DNA from 4 places in the Escherichia sp. TC-EC600-tetX4 genome. Region 2 is predicted to be linked to each of the others. Evidence: predicted binding sites of a transcription regulator. Region 2 holds the regulator's gene; each other region holds the start of a gene.

Region 1 (3,225 bases), 440 kb from region 2:
TTTGTAGCGAATATCGTTATCAACAATCTTCAGCGTATCGACATTGCCTTTGTAACGCGCCATGTCGATGACCGTATCTTTAAATGCCGTTTTGCCCTGCCATGTTGTTTTGTCAACATGCTGAACAATTTGCTGACCGCCAAGCTGCCCTTGCGAGACACACCAGTCGGTGGAAAGTGCCAGTTCCGGAGCCCAGAGTTGTGCCATCTTGTAGCAACGGTCAACCCAGACGAAATTGTCGCGTGGAGCGAAATCGGCCAGCTGGAAACGCAGCGGTGCTGAGTATTCGCTTTCCGGCAGCGGTTCCACGCGTTTGTCTGAAACCCGCAACAGCAGCGGCAAACGGAAATGGCTACCCGAGAAGGCAATCATGTTTTTCTGCTGGTCGATGGTGAACTCTTTCATCTCTTTAGGGAATTTCCACAGGCGGATGATATCTGGCTTCCACGCCAATGTTTTCTCTTTGATATTGAGGAAGATTTCCGACATCGACTGCCCGGATAAACTGCTACGACCAAGTCCGAGATAGTTATCGCCACCGAGAATGTCCAGCACCGTCGCGCCGTTATCCATCGTGTTACGCTTCACTGCCAGCGTCTCTTGCTGCGGCTTGTCGCCACGAATGACAAAAAACAGGTTATTGCGATCCTGCTTATTGAGGTATTTCCACGCCGTGTTGTTCATCGCTAAATGGTCAGAAGAGACGACGATGACGGTATCTTTAAACCACGGTGACGCTTTGATTTTGTTGATAAACGTCGCGATGTTCTCCTGGCTGCAACTTACCGCGCTGAATGACTGATTCGGTTTACCGTCAAAATCATATTTTTTGCGGTTACAGGTACGAGAGATAAAACCATCCGGGTGATGGGTATCGACTGTCAGGGTAAACAGTGAGAATCGCTGACCTGAGCGGGAAAGCTCTTCAAACTTTTTCCACGCTTCATCGAGAACGGTATCGTCGTAGAATCCCCAGTCGTTGCGATAGTGCGGGTCGGCTACCACGCTTTTCAGCTCTTCTGAGCCGTATAAGTGGTCGAAGCCATGCGACTTCAGGAACACATCTTTACCGGCAAAACGCAGATTCGCGCCCTGCACGAAATAGTTCTGATAACCCGAGTTTTTCAGGATATCTCCCAGACAGATGTTCTGCGGGAAGAAGCTGGAGACAGAGGCGGAGGCGTTGCCTTCAAAGGGGGCAAACAGCGGTATGCCGCACTGAGAAGCCACCATGCCCGCAATCGTGTAATCTGTTCCCGGCAGCTGCTGCGTGTGGCTGAAATCCAGGCCTTCATTTTTCAACGCGCCCAGTTCAGGCGTGAGATCCGGGAAAGCCTCGTTATCAAAATAGGTCCGCTCGAGACTTTCGCCGTAGATATAAACCAGGTTGAGTTTCGGGTCAGGGATAGTTTTCGACGGCTCTTTATAATAAGCCGCAAAGTCCGGGTCGCCGTCGCGTGACTGGGATTTCACCAGTTCCGTTATCTGACGAAATGCCGGGCTGGCGTCCACCGAACCCAGCGCCAGTAAGAGCGCCAGCAGGCTGTAACCAAAATGGTGCGGATGATGGCGACGACGGCGCAGGATCCAGCCCAGCGCACCGAACACCGCTGTCAGCCCCAGCACAATGCCGATACCCGGCAAAATGTATTTGCTGACGCCAGCACCGGTCAGGCTGTTGGTTAAGGTATAGAGAACCGCGTCGTTAATACCATCGCCAGTAAAATAGTCGCTGGCAAACAGGGTGATATTTAAAACGACAAATAGCCCCAGCACCGTTAACGTGGCTGCAAACCACCAGGTGTTACGTCCCGCTTTCCATGCGTAAATCAGCACAGAGGCGAGAAAAAGGGCGAAAGAGAGTAGTTCTGACAACGGGCGATCCTCACTAAACCGGGCCGTTTAGCCAACGTTTAAGCTTTTTGAGAAGCACAATGTAATGGCGTCGCCATATTGCTGCAATTCTAGTGTCAAAAAAATGCGATGTTGTTAGGAATTAGTTTATAAACAGACTTTTTTGATTACGGTCACTTCCCGTGTAACAGGGGTAAAACCGTCCAGGAGCAGGGAAAAGGGCAGGAGAGAGCCGCGTCAGCCGGGTAACAGCTAAAACGCGGCGTTTCGCGGTTCAGGAAATGAAGTTCAGCCCCTGTTTTAACACCAGATCGCAGGCTTTGGTTTTCACCTTTTCTGCCAGCGGAGTTGTTCCGATGTTATCCAGATTGAGTTGCTGACCATCTTTGGTTTTCAGCAAACCCTGAATGCCGTCCAGATAGTTGGTGTCTTCTTTTTGCTCTTCACTGTTCAGGCCCAGCTTTTCCAGCACCTGGTTCTTGATGTTTTCGGCATCGGTTACCGACGCCAGCTTTTGCTTCGCGCAGTATTGCAGAATGCCTGCGGCATTGTTCATGTTATCTGCGCTTAAGGCCTGGTTTCCGCTGCTAAGCAAGTTAGTTAATGACGCGAGCGACCAACCGCCTTCCTGTGTCGTGCTGTTTTGGTTGCCAAGTTCGCTGGCGGCGCTGGAGAGCGCATCTTTCCAGGACGCAGCATGCACCCCGGTGGAAATTAATGCGCTGGCGGCAATGGCACAGCACAGAAGATGTTTAACAGTTTTCATCATCATTACTCAAGGTGGAATTGTGTCGCAGTATACCGCCAGAAACGGGGATTAATACTCTTTACCTGTTACCCGGCTACGGTAGCTATCCCAGTTGAAGATCACCCACAAACTGTTACCCAGGCGCATACGGTCCATCACGCGTTCGCCCAGCAACTTGGTCATCTCTTCCATATTACTGTTGGTCAGCATCCCGGTTGGGCGTTTGGAAGAAGAGCGGCGATCGACGATCTGGTTGATGATCACTTTTTCGTATTTCGATTCGGTCTGCACGCCGATCTCATCGATCACCAGCAGATCAACGTTGCTCAGATCGTTAAGCAGTTGTTCTTCGCTGGTACCGCTATTCCTGAAGGTATCTTTCATCGCCGACATAATATCGGCCACGGTGATGATCAATACGGATTTACCGCGTAGCAGCAGCTCGTTGCAGATTGCCGCCGCCAGATGGTTTTTGCCGGTTCCTGGCTTACCAGAAAAGATGAAGCTGGCGATGTTGCCGTCAAACTCTTCGACATACTGGCGCGCTTTGCTTAACGCATTCATCTGCCCTTCACACTCAACGCGATAGTTCTCAAAGGAACAGTTCTGATGCAGTGGACGAA
Region 2 (3,225 bases):
ACGTTTTAAAGCAAGGAGGGATCTAAAAACCAGAGGTATATAGCGATAAGAAATCACCAACCAGTATAAAACACTATTTCCGTGAAAAAGACATGGCTAATCATGCGAACAAAAAATCACCAATCGTTGTAAAATCTAACGCCCGTATTTTGACTGCAAAGAAAATAAGCCAGCATCGACTGGCTTATGGCAATAAAAGATGACAAAGGCGGATTAATCGCTGTTTTTGGCAATTAAACGTTCCGGGATAACAAAACTGAAACGTGTTCCTTTTCCTACTGTACTCTCAATATTCAGGCGACTTTCGTGATGATTCACAGCATGTTTCACGATCGCTAACCCTAATCCGCTACCGCCGGTTTGCCGGGAACGCGCTTTATCAACGCGATAAAAACGCTCGGTCAGGCGCGGAATATGCTCCGGTGCAATGCCCGGTCCGTTATCTTCAACGCTAAATTCGGCACCGTGCGGCACTCGCTGCCAGCGTACGGTGATATGCGTGCCTTCCGGCGTATGATTCACGGCGTTATAGACCAGGTTCGAAATCGCACTGCGTAGCTGATCTTCGTTGCCAGACACCTTGAGGCCGTTATCTATCTCAAAGGTAAATGTCTGTTTTTTCTGACTCAGAGTCTGAGCCTCGCGCTCAACAACGCGCAGCATCATCGGCACATCAACCTTTTCATTGAGCAAATGCGTCGGTGCGGCTTCTATTTTCGACAGCGTCAGCAATTGCTTCACCAGTCCTTCCATCCGCTGGGTCTGCTCGCGCATGGTGTGCAACGCTTTTTCGCGTACCGCGCCTTCCAGCGGCTGCTCATTCATCATCTCCAGGTAACCCTGTAACACGGTCAATGGCGTACGTAACTCATGGCTCACGTTGGCAAAAAAGTTACGCCGCGCCCCTTCCAGTTGATGCATTTGCGTGACATCACGCGCCACCATCAGCAACTGTTTGTGGGTATAAGGCATGACGCGAATTTCCAGATGCCGCCCGGTGTTGAGCACCAGATTGAGCGGGCGAGAAAAATCACGCGTTTTCAGATATTGCGTAAACTCCGGGTAACGCAGTAGGTTAAGGATGTTCTGCCCGTTATCTTCCGGCCAGCGCAAACCAAGAATTTGTTGCGCCAGACCGTTACACCAGAAAATACCGCCCTCTTCCGTGGTCAGCACCACCGCGTCGGGCAGCGACTCCGCGCCGCTACGAAAGCGTTTAATCAGATTGCCCAGTTCACGGCGGCGTTTTTTATTTCGCAGCTGCATCTGGTGTAAGCCGTATAGTAGCGGTTCCCAGCTACCACGCCCCGGTGGCGGGGTCATACTGCGATCCACCCACAGCCACCATGAAAGGCGCAATAAATTCCAGAAATGCCAGATAAGCAGTCCTGTTACCGATGCCAGCAAAAACCAGGGCAGGTAACCAAAAAATGCACCCAGGATGAAAGCCGGGAGGCAGCAAAGTAGCAGCTCCAGCACCAGCCTTTTCCACGACAGCCGTTCCAGCACGTAAGATACTCCAGTTAAGAAATCATAAGCCCTGCTCTGCGTCCGATGAGCAAGGCGTTAAAAGCGGGTTGAAAAACGATATCCTGTACCGCGCACGGTCTGCACCATGCGGTCATGCCCGCCGGGCTCCAGTGCTTTACGCAGGCGACGAATGTGGACATCGACCGTGCGGTCTTCCACATACACGTTAGTTCCCCAGACGTGGTTTAACAGCTGCTCGCGGCTGTACACGCGCTCAGGATGCGTCATAAAAAAGTGCAGCAGTTTAAATTCTGTCGGCCCCATCTCCAGCGGCTCTTCGCCCGCCATCACTCGGTGAGATGTCGGGTCGAGACTTAATCCCTGCATCTCAATCACCTCTTCCACCGCCATTGGCGAAATACGGCGCATTACCGCTTTGATTCGCGCCACCAGCTCCTTCGGCGAAAACGGCTTGGTGATATAGTCATCCGCGCCGGTTTCAAGGCCGCGCACGCGATCTTCTTCTTCCCCTCTGGCGGTCAACATCACCACTGGAATATCCCGGGTCATCGACTCGCGCTTGAGGTGTTTGATGAACTGGATACCGGAGCCGCCAGGTAACATCCAGTCGAGGAGAATTAAATCCGGCCAGGGTTCATTCAGTTGATTCACAGCACTGTCATAATCTTCCGCTTCGACCGGCTGAAAGCCATTTTGTTCGAGCACGAAGCAGACCATTTCGCGAATTGGAGCTTCATCTTCTACGACCAGAATACGTCTCGCCATGATTTGCCCTGTTGTAATAAATAGGTTGCGATCATTAATGCGACGTCATTATGCGTCAGATTTATGACAGATTTATGAAAAGCTCGTCGCACATATCTTCAGGTTATTGATTTCCGTGGCGCAGAAAAAAGCAAATGGCACATCTGTTTGGGTATAATCGCGCCCATGCTTTTTCGCCAGGGAACCGTTATGCGCATCCTTCACACCTCAGACTGGCATCTCGGCCAGAACTTCTACAGTAAAAGCCGCGAAGCTGAACATCAGGCTTTTCTTGACTGGCTGCTGGAGACAGCACAAACCCATCAGGTGGATGCGATTATTGTTGCCGGTGATGTTTTCGATACCGGCTCGCCGCCCAGTTACGCCCGCACGTTATACAACCGTTTTGTTGTCAATTTACAGCAAACTGGCTGTCATCTGGTGGTACTGGCAGGAAACCATGACTCGGTCGCCACGCTGAATGAATCGCGCGATATCATGGCGTTCCTCAATACTACCGTGGTCGCCAGCGCCGGACATGCGCCGCAAATCTTGCCTCGTCGCGACGGGACGCCAGGCGCAGTGCTGTGCCCCATTCCGTTTTTACGTCCGCGTGACATTATTACCAGCCAGGCGGGGCTTAACGGTATTGAAAAACAGCAGCATTTACTGGCAGCGATTACCGATTATTACCAACAACACTATGCCGATGCCTGCAAACTGCGCGGCGATCAGCCTCTGCCCATCATCGCCACGGGACATTTAACGACCGTGGGGGCCAGTAAAAGTGACGCCGTGCGTGACATTTATATTGGCACGCTGGACGCGTTTCCGGCACAAAACTTTCCACCAGCCGACTACATCGCGCTCGGGCATATTCACCGCGCACAGATTATTGGCGGCATGGAACATGTTCGCTATTGCGGCTCCCCCATTCCACTGAGTTTTGATGAATGCGGTAAGAGTAAATATGTCCATCTGGTGACATTT
Region 3 (3,225 bases), 1.4 Mb from region 2:
TGATGATGATCTGGCGTCCGCAGGGCTTGCTGCCCATGACGCGCCCGCAACTGAAGCTGAAAAACGGCGCAGCGAAAGGAGAGCAGGCATGAGTCAGCCATTATTATCTGTTAACGGCCTGATGATGCGCTTCGGCGGCCTGCTGGCGGTGAACAACGTCAATCTTGAACTGTACCCGCAGGAGATCGTCTCGTTAATCGGCCCTAACGGTGCCGGAAAAACCACGGTTTTTAACTGTCTGACCGGATTCTACAAACCCACCGGCGGCACCATTTTACTGCGCGATCAGCACCTGGAAGGTTTACCGGGGCAGCAAATTGCCCGCATGGGCGTGGTGCGCACCTTCCAGCATGTGCGTCTGTTCCGTGAAATGACGGTAATTGAAAACCTGCTGGTGGCGCAGCATCAGCAACTGAAAACCGGGCTGTTCTCTGGCCTGTTGAAAACGCCATCCTTCCGTCGCGCCCAGAGCGAAGCGCTCGACCGCGCCGCGACCTGGCTTGAGCGCATTGGTTTGCTGGAACACGCCAACCGTCAGGCGAGTAACCTGGCCTATGGTGACCAGCGCCGTCTTGAGATTGCCCGCTGCATGGTGACGCAGCCGGAGATTTTAATGCTCGACGAACCTGCGGCAGGTCTTAACCCGAAAGAGACGAAAGAGCTGGATGAGCTGATTGCCGAACTGCGCAATCATCACAACACCACTATCTTGTTGATTGAACACGATATGAAGCTGGTGATGGGAATTTCGGACCGAATTTACGTGGTCAATCAGGGGACGCCGCTGGCAAACGGTACGCCGGAGCAGATCCGTAATAACCCGGACGTGATCCGTGCCTATTTAGGTGAGGCATAAGATGGAAAAAGTCATGTTGTCCTTTGACAAAGTCAGCGCCCACTACGGCAAAATCCAGGCGCTGCATGAGGTGAGCCTGCATATCAATCAGGGCGAGATTGTCACGCTGATTGGCGCGAACGGGGCGGGGAAAACCACCTTGCTCGGCACGTTATGCGGCGATCCGCGTGCCACCAGCGGGCGAATTGTGTTTGATGATAAAGACATTACCGACTGGCAGACAGCGAAAATCATGCGCGAAGCGGTGGCGATTGTCCCGGAAGGGCGTCGCGTCTTCTCGCGGATGACGGTGGAAGAGAACCTGGCGATGGGCGGTTTTTTTGCTGAACGCGACCAGTTCCAGGAGCGCATAAAGTGGGTGTATGAGCTGTTTCCACGTCTGCATGAGCGCCGTATTCAGCGGGCGGGCACCATGTCCGGCGGTGAACAGCAGATGCTGGCGATTGGTCGTGCGCTGATGAGCAACCCGCGTTTGCTACTGCTTGATGAGCCATCGCTCGGTCTTGCGCCGATTATCATCCAGCAAATTTTCGACACCATCGAGCAGCTGCGCGAGCAGGGGATGACTATCTTTCTCGTCGAGCAGAACGCCAACCAGGCGCTAAAGCTGGCGGATCGCGGCTACGTGCTGGAAAACGGCCATGTAGTGCTTTCCGATACTGGTGATGCGCTGCTGGCGAATGAAGCGGTGAGAAGTGCGTATTTAGGCGGGTAATAACACGTTGATTGATAGGGAGTCAAAAGACTCCTTTGAGACAGGTGACAAATGTAAAATTGCCTGATGCGCTGCGCTTATCAGGCCTACTGGGTGAGTGGCAATATGTTGAATTTGCACGATCTTGTAGGCCTGATAAGGCGTTTACGCCGCATCCGGCATGAAACGATGAGCAATCTGTAGAGTTTGATTCAGACCTTCTATATTTTCCCGCTTATCCGTGCCCCATCTCCCATTTTCCCTCACCCACGCCGTCACCGCCTTGTCATCTTTCTGACACCTTACTATCTTACAAATGTAACAAAAAAGTTATTTTTCTGTAATTCGAGCATGTCATGTTACCCCGCGAGCATAAAACGCGTGAATTCGCGCATTCGGTACAACAAGAGAGATAAACGATGAAACCGTTACATTATACAGCTTCAGCACTGGCGCTCGGACTGGCGTTAATGGGGAATGCACAGGCAGTGACGACCATTCCGTTCTGGCATTCTATGGAAGGGGAACTGGGTAAAGAGGTGGATTCTCTGGCCCAACGTTTTAACGCCGAAAACCCGGATTACAAAATTGTACCGACCTATAAAGGCAACTACGAACAGAATTTAAGCGCGGGGATTGCCGCATTTCGTACCGGCAACGCGCCGGCTATTTTGCAGGTTTATGAAGTTGGCACCGCCACCATGATGGCGTCGAAAGCCATTAAACCGGTGTATGACGTGTTTAAAGAGGCAGGGATTCAGTTCGATGAGTCGCAGTTTGTGCCGACGGTTTCAGGTTACTACTCCGACAGCAAAACGGGCCACTTACTCTCCCAGCCATTCAACAGCTCGACCCCCGTTCTCTATTACAACAAAGACGCCTTCAAGAAAGCAGGATTAGACCCGGAACAGCCGCCGAAAACCTGGCAGGATCTGGCGGACTATGCCGCGAAACTGAAAGCCTCCGGCATGAAGTGCGGCTACGCCAGCGGCTGGCAGGGCTGGATCCAACTGGAAAACTTTAGCGCCTGGAACGGTCTGCCGTTTGCCAGCAAAAACAACGGCTTTGACGGCACGGACGCGGTGCTGGAGTTCAATAAGCCGGAGCAGGTGAAACACATCGCCATGCTCGAGGAGATGAACAAGAAGGGCGACTTCAGCTACGTCGGTCGTAAGGATGAATCCACCGAGAAGTTCTATAACGGTGATTGCGCGATGACCACCGCCTCTTCCGGTTCTCTTGCCAACATTCGCGAGTACGCCAAATTTAACTACGGCGTAGGCATGATGCCTTACGACGCCGATGCGAAAGATGCGCCACAAAACGCCATTATCGGCGGAGCCAGCCTGTGGGTGATGCAGGGTAAAGATAAAGAAACGTATACCGGTGTGGCGAAGTTCCTCGATTTCCTCGCGAAGCCAGAAAACGCTGCCGAGTGGCATCAGAAAACCGGTTATCTGCCAATCACCAAAGCAGCGTATGACCTGACCCGTGAGCAGGGCTTTTATGAGAAAAACCCAGGGGCGGATACCGCGACGCGTCAGATGCTGAATAAGCCGCCGTTGCCGTTCACCAAAGGGCTGCGTCTGGGCAACATGCCGCAGATCCGCGTGATTGTGGATGAAGAGCTGGAGAGCGTGTGGACCGGTAAGAAGACACCACAGCAGGCACTGGA
Region 4 (3,225 bases), 390 kb from region 2:
GCGCGTTGTTTATGCCGGATGCGGCGTGAACGCCTTATCCGGCCTACAAACCGCGCAAATTCAATATATTGCGGAGAAAATGTAGGCCTGATAAGCGTAGCGCATCAGGCTGTTTTCCGTTTGTCATCAGTCTTCTTCGCTATCCTGTTACGATGCCGCGATAAACAGCTCACGCAGCTGATGCAACTGGTCACGAATTTGCGCCGCTTCTTCGAACTCCAGATTCTGCGCGTGTTGCATCATCAACCCTTCCAGCTCATGGATTTTCTGCTGCAACGCTTTAGGCGACATATCCATCGGCACATTATCCGGCTCAACAATCGGGCGCGATTTTCCTCTGCCCTTCGCTTTGGTTTTGGCAATGTTCTGCCCCAGCGCCAGGATATCGACCACTTTCTTGTTCAAGCCTTGCGGCGTAATTCCGTGTTCCTCGTTGTACTTCTGCTGTTTCTCACGGCGACGTTCGGTTTCGCCAATCGCTTTCGCCATTGATGGGGTGATCTTATCGCCGTAGAGAATCGCTTTACCGTTAACGTTACGTGCCGCACGACCAATGGTCTGGATCAACGAACGTTCGGAACGCAGGAAGCCTTCTTTGTCAGCGTCGAGGATCGCCACCAGCGACACTTCCGGCATATCCAGACCTTCGCGCAGTAAGTTGATCCCTACCAGCACGTCGAACTCACCCAGACGCAAGTCGCGGATAATCTCCATACGTTCGACGGTGTCGATATCTGAGTGAAGATAACGCACGCGCTCGCCATGTTCTTCGAGATATTCGGTAAGATCTTCCGCCATCCGCTTGGTCAGTGTGGTGACCAGTACGCGTTCGTTAATTGCCGCTCGCTGACGAATCTCCGAAAGAAGATCATCAACCTGTGTCGCCACCGGCCGCACTTCGATAATCGGGTCAAGCAATCCGGTTGGACGCACCACCTGATCCACCACATCGCCGCCGGATTTTTCCAGCTCGTAATTACCCGGCGTCGCCGAAACATAGATGGTTTGCGGCGCTAATGCTTCGAACTCTTCAAACTTAAGCGGACGGTTATCCAGCGCTGATGGCAGGCGGAAGCCGTACTCCACCAGTGTCTCTTTACGCGCCCGGTCACCGCGATACATGCCGCCAATTTGTGGAATGGTGACGTGAGATTCATCGACGACCAGCAGCCCATCGGCAGGCAGGTAATCAAACAGCGTCGGCGGTGGCTCACCCGGTCCACGACCGGAGAGGAAGCGCGAGTAGTTTTCAATCCCCGAACAGTAGCCCAGCTCGTTCATCATCTCCAGATCAAACTGGGTACGCTGGGTCAGCCGCTGCTCTTCCAGCAGTTTGTTGTTTTCCAACAGCACTTTGCGTCTGGCGGCCAGCTCTTCTTTGATCTCCTCCATCGCCTGTACGATGCGCTCGCGCGGTGTGACGTAGTGCGTTTTCGGGTAGATGGTAAAACGTGGAATAGTGGAAACAATCTGCCCGGTCAGCGGGTCAAATAACGACAATCGTTCCACTTCCTCGTCAAACAGTTCCACGCGAAGTGCAATGTCATCCGATTCTGCCGGGAAGATATCTATCACCTCGCCACGAACGCGGAAAGTACCACGCTGGAATGCTTGATCATTACGAGCGTATTGCAGCTCCGCCAGTCGGCGCAGAATCGCGCGCTGATCGATAATCATACCGACCGTGAGATGGAGCATCATCTTGAGATATAAATCAGGATCGCCCAGACCATAAATCGCGGAAACAGACGCCACCACAACCACATCACGCCGCTCCAGCATCGCTTTGGTGGCGGACAAACGCATCTGCTCAATATGTTCGTTAACCGAGGCATCTTTCTCAATGAAAGTGTCGGAACTCGGTACATAGGCTTCCGGCTGATAGTAGTCGTAGTAGGAAACGAAATATTCCACCGCGTTTTCCGGGAAGAACTCTTTCATTTCGCCATACAGCTGGGCCGCCAGCGTTTTGTTGGGCGCAAGTACCATGGTTGGGCGCTGAAGGTCAGCAATGACATTGGCAATGGTGAAGGTTTTCCCTGAGCCAGTCACGCCAAGTAACGTCTGGTGCGCCAGGCCATCTTCCAGCCCCTCTTCGAGACGTCGAATCGCCTCTGGCTGATCGCCAGAAGGTTTAAAAGCGGAATTCAGTTTGAACGGTTTACTCATGAGTCGCTACCTGAAGGAGTTGGGCGGGCAGGTATGTAATTTTACTCGTCGTACTTAATTATGCCAACAAATTATACTGGATAAAAAAACAGTTCATCACCATAATATTTCTGATACAGCGTAAACTCCGCTGTCAATCATGAGCAAAATTTACTCTGTGGCGAGATAAAACTCCGGCCTTACCGGGTTATCCCCAAAGCAACGGCTTTTTTAACATTTGTCAAGATGAGTGATGACAGTTTTATGGCAAGAGATGCCTGTTCAGTGACTGCCATTGCATTTATCTAACCAGTTAAAAAATAAAAGATATTTCTTTGAGCCGTCTTTAACGCCAATTCGCGTGCAAGCCGCGTATTCTCTCGCTTGCCTCGTGTTTTCTAACTCTAATACACATGGTTATCCACAGGAATAGTGGATAACTGTCTCCAGCCCCTATCCCCCGCCGCCTGGGCAATTCCCACATTCGCCGCATGAGGCGGAAGTAAAATTTTTTTCGTGATTATTTTAGAATTTAATTGGTTAAATTGCAGTCAATCGAAGACGCGATCTCGCTCGCAATTTAACCAAATACAGAATGGCTACAACAAGGCAAGGTTTATGTACTTTCCGGTTGCCGCATTTTCTGGATTTTCTGCAAGCCAGGGGATCTCTCCCAGCAGCGGCGCGGGAATCATGCGGGTGAGCGTGGTCATATATTCAGCGTGACGTTTTCCCGGAGGCGTAACATCGTTCGCCACCCAACCCGCCAGAGTCAGTCCGGCGTGTTGTATTACCTGTGCAGTCAACATCGCGTGATTAATACAGCCGAGTTTCACACCAACTACCAGTATCACCGGCAGTTGTTCCTGTGTTACCCAATCTGCAAAAGTGAAAGTGTCAGAAAGCGGCGTAAACCAGCCGCCAGCACCTTCCACTAACACCCAGTCAGCCTGTTGTTCAAGCGCGCGTAATCCGGCGCTCATTACCAATGATTCTATCGGTCTGCCCTCTTGCGCGCTGATGATGTGCGGCGAAGTGGGTTCTGCGAAGGTGTAAGGATTTACTGTTGCGTAATCC

Evidence for each region. The regulator PhoB, encoded in region 2, activates phosphate uptake and scavenging genes when phosphate is short. The targets are predictions, from matches to a motif close to CTGTCATAAAACTGNCNNAT.
Region 1: the regulator PhoB is predicted to act here: its motif matches at 1,968-1,987, upstream of opgB (phosphatidylglycerol--membrane-oligosaccharide glycerophosphotransferase).
Region 3: the regulator PhoB is predicted to act here: its motif matches at 1,834-1,853, upstream of ugpB (sn-glycerol-3-phosphate ABC transporter substrate-binding protein UgpB).
Region 4: the regulator PhoB is predicted to act here: its motif matches at 2,400-2,419, upstream of uvrB (excinuclease ABC subunit UvrB).

Annotation. Positions count from the first base shown of each region.
Region 1 covers NZ_CP079924.1:3,893,502-3,896,726, reverse strand. Annotated here, with positions in the region: gene opgB (phosphatidylglycerol--membrane-oligosaccharide glycerophosphotransferase) at 1-1,875, opposite strand, end outside; gene yjjA (DUF2501 domain-containing protein YjjA) at 2,129-2,623, opposite strand; gene dnaC (DNA replication protein DnaC) at 2,672-3,225, opposite strand, start outside.
Region 2 covers NZ_CP079924.1:3,457,638-3,460,862, forward strand. Annotated here, with positions in the region: gene phoR (phosphate regulon sensor histidine kinase PhoR) at 214-1,509, opposite strand; gene phoB (phosphate response regulator transcription factor PhoB) at 1,567-2,256, opposite strand; gene sbcD (exonuclease subunit SbcD) at 2,446-3,225, shown strand, end outside.
Region 3 covers NZ_CP079924.1:289,437-292,661, forward strand. Annotated here, with positions in the region: gene livM (branched chain amino acid ABC transporter permease LivM) at 1-92, shown strand, start outside; gene livG (high-affinity branched-chain amino acid ABC transporter ATP-binding protein LivG) at 89-856, shown strand; gene livF (high-affinity branched-chain amino acid ABC transporter ATP-binding protein LivF) at 858-1,571, shown strand; gene ugpB (sn-glycerol-3-phosphate ABC transporter substrate-binding protein UgpB) at 1,970-3,225, shown strand, end outside.
Region 4 covers NZ_CP079924.1:3,063,389-3,066,613, forward strand. Annotated here, with positions in the region: partial or broken gene KXD89_RS22475 (hypothetical protein) at 14-111, shown strand; gene uvrB (excinuclease ABC subunit UvrB) at 148-2,169, opposite strand; gene bioD (dethiobiotin synthase) at 2,748-3,225, opposite strand, start outside.